2 regions of the Paenibacillus sp. F024 genome follow, and region 2 is predicted to be linked to the other one. Evidence: predicted binding sites of a transcription regulator. Region 2 holds the regulator's gene; the other holds the start of a gene.
What was found. The regulator LexA, encoded in region 2, represses DNA repair genes until DNA is damaged. The targets are predictions, from matches to a motif close to CGAACATATGTTCG.
Positions count from the first base shown of each region.

Region 1: ACZYR9_RS14915 (SPL family radical SAM protein) is a predicted target of LexA. The motif match lies at 1,466-1,479, and genes of this name have one in related genera.

Region 1 covers NZ_JBVASZ010000013.1:48,557-51,977, forward strand. Annotated here, with positions in the region: gene ACZYR9_RS14910 (hypothetical protein) at 1-411, shown strand, start outside; gene ACZYR9_RS14915 (SPL family radical SAM protein) at 455-1,405, opposite strand; gene ACZYR9_RS14920 (alpha/beta-type small acid-soluble spore protein) at 1,525-1,803, shown strand; gene ACZYR9_RS14925 (diguanylate cyclase domain-containing protein) at 1,973-3,268, shown strand; gene ACZYR9_RS14930 (DUF6254 family protein) at 3,320-3,421, opposite strand, start outside.
Region 2 covers NZ_JBVASZ010000010.1:111,448-114,868, reverse strand. Annotated here, with positions in the region: gene ACZYR9_RS12585 (aldo/keto reductase) at 1-377, opposite strand, end outside; gene ACZYR9_RS12580 (DUF896 domain-containing protein) at 394-588, opposite strand; gene ACZYR9_RS12575 (LysM peptidoglycan-binding domain-containing protein) at 689-1,051, opposite strand; gene lexA (transcriptional repressor LexA) at 1,201-1,821, shown strand; gene glnA (type I glutamate--ammonia ligase) at 2,024-3,361, opposite strand.

The DNA.
Region 1 (3,421 bases), on a different contig from region 2:
GTTGTACCATATGAAGAACAATGGCAGAGCACGGACTCCGGCAGTTATGGAGCCAACAGGTACAGATCGGGCAGAGGCTCCTACACAGGCGGAAGAACGGGAGGGGTGGCGCCCGGCGTGGGAACCGCTCCAAGGACGCCGGGCGATAATGTAAGAAATAACCCCAGAACCACCGTTCCGCCGGGAGGAGGTACAGCGGCACCAGGCCGCGGGACTGGCCTGGGCAGTCTGTTTGGCGGCTTTGCCGCCGGAGCTATATTAGGCAGTATTCTGAACCCGTTCGGTTTTTTCGGTGCGGGATACGGTTTCGGTACGCCGTACGGCGGCTTTTCGTTACTCGGACTTCTGTTCTGGGGAGCGATTTTGTTCTTCGTGTACCGCTGGTTTAAACGAATAAGAAGAAACAGCTAGCCTCCCAGGCTGTAAGAGGTGTTTGTCATTACAGCCTGCTGATTTAATCGAATGTAAACGATAATTGGATAGGCTCGGAGGCTTTCGTATCCATGGCCTGTGCATTGCCGTTAGGCTGCAAATACGGCTGGTATGCCGGGATATGATATTTATGAAGCAGGTCATGCAGCCGGTCAAGCGTTTCGTTTCTATACGGCTTGGGAGCGTATGCGGAACGGCTGTATAACTGTGCGAAAGGTCCCAGAAGCTTAGGATAATGCTCCCGCAGCGTACCGAAAAACCATGACTTTACTGCGCTCGTGTTCAACCGGAGCACCGATCCCATAATAAATTGAGCACCCGCGCCGGATGCATGCTTAACAACCTGCTCCAGTGAATTGGGGCTATCTGTGAGGAAGGGAAGGATCGGCGCCACGAATATGCCGGTTTCCACTCCTTCGTCGTTTAAGCTCCGTACTGCTTCCAGTCTTCGCTGCGGCGAGGGAGTCATAGGTTCAAAGTGACGCCAAATATTTTTGTCTAATGTGTTCAGACTGATATTGACGGAGCTGCCGGTAAGTTTTCGGAGTATATCCAGATCACGCAAAATGAGCGGGGAACGTGTCGTAATGCTGACCGGAATCCGGTAAGCCGCAAGGACCTCCAAGCACTGACGGGTGAGCAGCAAACGGCCTTCGAGCGGCTGATATGGATCCGTGGCCGTACCGATGGCTACTTTACCCAGCTTCTCCCGTCCGTTTTTCGAGCGGAGCATCCGGACAACCTGAGCTTCGAGAGCCTCGCGGGCATTATCTTTATACAAAATATGATGCTGAAACGTATCATCCGCATTCATGCCCAAAAAGGAATGAGTGGAACGTGCGTAACAAAAGCTGCAGCCGTGCTGGCAGCCGCGGTAGGGATTAATGGACCAGTCGAATGGCATGGACGGAGCTTTTACAGGATTGAGCATCTGTTTGGCTTGCATCGGTTCAAAAGTCGTTGGTAAAGCCAAAGCAACATCCATCCTTTCATCTGAAACAAGAACACATGTTCTATATTTTGATTATAAATAAGAACATATATTCTGTCAAATATTTAAACGATTTTGAGAAGGAAAGGAGTCATAATGAGATGACAAGAAGAAGAGGAAGAAGGCCTCTCGTTCCGGGAGCCGGACAGGGATTGGAGAATCTTAAAGCGGAAGTGATGCAGAGGGCTGGGTATGCGGTGAACAGGGACCGGCCGGATCTGGTGAAATACGAGGTGGCCCGTTCGTTAGGCGTACCCTTACGGCCCACGGATAACGGGAGCCTGTCTACGGAAGAGGCAGGAAAAATCGGAGGTCAGATCGGGGGGCGTATGGTGCGGGAAATGATCCGAATGGCTCAAGAGCAGTTGACCAAAAAATAATCAAACGCCAGCTGCTTCTCCTGACGTACAGTGTCAGGGACGCCGCAGGATCACGCCTACGGTATCTGGCTCCTTAAATCATTCATTTCTAGCAAAAATTGTTGAAAAAGATGCGTTGAAACCATATCATAGGACTATACCATCATTATCGACAAGGGAGGAGTTTTCCATGTTCAATGTATGGCTCAGACTCCTTCCTAAACATCGGTTCGGTTCCGACATTATTGAAAGCTTGACCCGTATGCTGCTCGTCCTGGGACTATTTTTTCTATTTATGATGACATTGATTAATGTTTTTTTGAATCGAATGAATGAAGAAGTCATGAAGTTGGAGAAGATCTCGAGAAATGTGCTGATTTTGCAACAAACGTTGATCGATCAGGAAACAGGACAGCGGGGTTACAGCTTGACCGGAGATGTGACGTTTTTGCAGTCCATCGAGAGTTTGTCATCGAATTATTTGGAAACGATGAGGGAACTGCAAGGCGATATCGCCGCATATCCTGAATTTATCGAACCTTTTAGACAATTATTGGAAGCCGGACTGTATTGGCAGGAAAAATACGGACCACGGCAGGCGGAAGCCTGGAGAAACGGACAGGCATTAACGTCCGAGGAGCTGCTGGGCGGAAAATTGATCATCGACGATTTTCGCAATCGGTCCATGGAGATCTCGCGCATGATTCACTCCAAGCAATCGGCCGTATCGGCAGCTTATACGTCCAGCATCACAAAAACGTTATTCGCTTCCATTATCGTATGTGCGATTGTCACAGGCTTGGTAATGTCTGACGTGGTTCAAAAGCTGCGGCGGATCATCCGTCCGATCAATGAGCTAAGCTCCGCTGTAGAAGGATATGCTCAGCAAAAGTTTGAGGTGTCTGTACCGCAGCTCAAGCAAAATGATGAGCTGGGCAAGCTTTTCGATCATATCGAGCATATGCGGCTGATGCTGAAGCATCATTTTGAACAGAGCCGACGGCAGGTGTATTTGGATGGGTTAACCGGCATCGGGAACCGGCGGTATTTTGACGAGTCACTGGATTTGGCATTGGAACGTTCGATAACAGAGGGAGAGATATTCAGCTTGATTCTGATGGACATCGACCGGTTCAAACGCTTTAACGATACCTATGGACATGCGCAAGGAGATAAACTGCTTAAGCATGTCTCCGGTGTCATGCAAAGCCTTCTGCCGGACCATATGGTGTTCGCCAGATACGGGGGGGAGGAATTTGCGGTTATTGTCCCCGGGAGCGGGAGAGGTATTGATGAAGCGATTGTCGTGGCTGAGAAGCTGCGAAGCGAGGTGGAGCGGCAAACGCTGGATTCCTTCCGGATCACGGCAAGCTTCGGTATTGCCTCTCTAAGAAAAGGCGATACCGCGGAGTCGCTTTTGGTACGTGCGGATCAGGCGCTATACACTTCTAAACATAAAGGACGAAATTGTGTCTCGACAAGATAGAAGGACGATTAAGGGACCCCACGGGCTGCGCCTCGGTGGGGTCTTCGGCTGCTATTGTTTCGGATGGTCGGCATCATACTCAGCCGAGTATTGCGCAAGAGACTTGATTTTACCGTGCGGCTGCTGAGTTTGCTTGCGGATTTTCCATTGGTT
Region 2 (3,421 bases):
GGTGTTATTTGATCCCAAACATGCGCTTGATACAAATCAATATAATCTGTTCCTAAACGACGAAGACTGGCTTCCACACCATCAAGAATATGCTTTCTGGATAAACCGACGTGGTTGACGTTATTGCTCGTAGGAAAACGCACCTTGGTCGCCAAAATAACATCGGAACGATGCTTCTTTATGGCTTTGCCCACGATTTCTTCTGAAGTACCGGAGACATACACATCCGCCGTATCAATAAAGTTACCTCCGCGATCCAAAAAACGATGAACCATTTCAATAGAATCTTGTTCATTTGTCGTATTTCCAAATGTCATGGTACCTAAACAAAGCTCAGAAACGGCAATCCCGCTTTTGCCTAAAACACGATACTTCATCTCTTACCCCCTACTCTTACTTCTTCTCTCGCTCATCAACAAACTTAATGTTTTCAAGATGGCCACGTAAGGAGGTTTTAAAAGAATCGATATACTTCCTTCTTAGTCCATTGCGCTCATCCAGTTCTGCCTCGGTCAGACCTTCTGATTTCGCTTTGCGGGCCAACTCGTTAATACGCTGTACGACTGCATCATGATCCGATTCGTTCATGCTGATCCTCCCGGTAATATCATTTCAAATTATACTTTGACATTACCGAATCTGATTGTCAAGAGAAGCATCCCCGGCAATACAGCACTCGTCCAATTTATTATGGAAGCAGCAGTTTTTGTCCTACTTGAAGATTGGAATTCTCGAGGTCGTTGATTCCTTTCATCTGGTGCACATATTCCCTTATATCCTGTCCTTGGTCTACATATTGGGAGGCAATGCTCCAAAGCGTGTCGCCAGATTCGACCTCTACATACGTCTGAACCTGAGGCTGCGAGGATGCCGCATGTACATCCTGGTCAAAGAAAAAACCGAACATAGTGGAGATAGCGATCACGGCACAAAATAAAAATGCACCAAAAACCAAAACACGGACATATGTTCCCTTATTATTATCATTATGTTTTCTAGGCATCACATGACGGGAATTAAAGTTATGTATAAGCTGAGTATTCTGAATCATCAACATAAACCCCCCAAACATTTGTTCTGTTCTTAATTTAACACGAACACTTGTTTGTGTCAACGTTTTTTTCTCGAACTTATGTTTGTACGAACTCCGGTTCTGTGGTATACTTCTAAGTAATGATTACCAAAATTGGAGTGATGATCGTGAGCAAAATTTCCAATCGGCAGCAGGCGATTTTAGAGTTTATCAAGAATGAAGTCAGAGAAAAAGGTTATCCGCCTTCCGTAAGAGAAATCGGAGAGGCCGTAGGATTGGCCTCCAGCTCCACCGTACACGGACATCTGGAACGATTGGAAAAGAAAGGCATGATCCGCAGAGACCCCACCAAACCGAGAGCCATAGAAATATTGGACGGAAGCTCATCGGACGGAGCATTCTCCGTATCGGTCGCCAGAGTACCGCTGATCGGACGCGTTACTGCCGGCGTACCCATTACAGCGACGGAAAACATTGAGGATTACTTCCCGCTTCCCAGCCATTATGTAAAAGATAATAATGTCTTTATGCTCAGTGTTATCGGAGAAAGTATGATCGAAGCCGGTATTCATAACGGAGATTATGTTATCGTTCGTCAGCAGCAAACGGCCAATAACGGGGATATTGTCGTCGCCATGACCGAAGACGATGAAGCGACAGTTAAAACTTTTTACAAAGAAAAGGATCATATTCGTTTGCAGCCTGAGAACCCGACCATGGATCCGTTGAGACTTAAAACCGTCAGCATCTTGGGCAAAGTCATCGGTGTATTCCGAAATATTCAATAATTCCTTCCCTTTCGCCGCCGCCCATGCCGGCCGGAAGGGATTTTTTATATCCGTGCCTCCATGAGAAAAGCTCTAACGAGTCCATTCAAGAATGAGCGACCTCGATTCAAAGGCATGTTTTCTTGCGATAAAGAAAACCGCCCGCTGCCGGAAAGCTTCCGGACAGCGGGCGGTATCATCGTCAAGCTATGAATATCTACTCTTAATACAGCGTCAAATATTGATCCCGTTCCCATTGATGAACCTGAGTACGGTAAATGTCCCACTCGATTTCTTTGAGCTCGATGAAGTGTGCGAGGGCATGATCGCCGAGCGCATCGCAAATGACATCGTTGCGCAGCAGCTCGTCCAGCGCCTGCTTCAGGTCAAGCGGAAGGCTTGGAATGCCCTGCTCTTCCCGCTCCTCTTCCGTCATGACATAAATGTTGCGGTCCGTAGGCGGAGGCAGCTGCATTTTGTGCTTAATGCCGTCCAGACCGGCCTTTAACATGACAGCCAGGGCCAGATAAGGATTCGCTGCCGGATCCGGATTCCGCACTTCAACGCGCGTGCTGATGCCGCGGGAAGCAGGAATACGAATCATCGGGCTGCGGTTGCTTGCAGACCAAGCCACATAACAAGGCGCCTCGTATCCAGGCACAAGCCGTTTGTAAGAATTAACCGTCGGATTAGTAATTGCGGCGAATGCGCGGGCATGCCGCAGAATGCCGGCCATGTATTGTCTCGCTGTCTCGCTTAAGCCCAGCTTGTCGCTTTCGTCATAGAACGCATTCTCTTTGCCGTTGAACAAGGATTGGTGACAGTGCATACCGGACCCGTTGACACCGAACAAAGGCTTCGGCATGAACGAGGCATGCAGACCATGCTGTCTTGCGATCGTTTTGACGACCAGCTTGAAGGTCTGAATTTGGTCTGCGGCTTTAATCGCATCCGCATATTTAAAATCAATTTCATGCTGACCTGGAGCCACCTCGTGGTGGGAGGCTTCGATCTCGAAACCCATTTCTTCCAGTGTAAGGACAATTTCACGACGGCAATTCTCGCCAAGGTCGGTTGGGGCCAGGTCGAAGTAGCCGCCCTGGTCGTTTAATTCCGTAGTCGGATTTCCCTTCTCGTCGGTTTTGAACAAGAAAAACTCCGGCTCCGGTCCGACGTTCATAGCGGTAAAGCCCATTTCCTCGGCTTCCTTCAATACGGATTTCAGAATGCCGCGCGGGTCTCCTGGGAATGGACGGCCATCCGGCAAATAAATGTCGCAAATTAAGCGGGCTACGCGATCTTCCGTTACCCAAGGGAATACGACCCAAGTACTCAGATCGGGGTATAAGTACATATCGGATTCTTCAATGCGCACATAACCTTCGATCGAAGATCCGTCGAACATCATTTTGTTATCGAGAGCTTTCTCCAGCTGACTTACTGGAATCTCCACGTTTTTGATCGTTCCCAGCAAATCGGTAAATTGAAGACGAATGAATCTAACGTTCTCTTCCTTGGCGATACGCAGAATATCTTCTTTAGTGAAATTCTTATCTGTCACTGTGAAATCTCCTCCTTATACTTTGTAGCAAAGGTAACGGAGCCTGTCCGGCACGCTTGA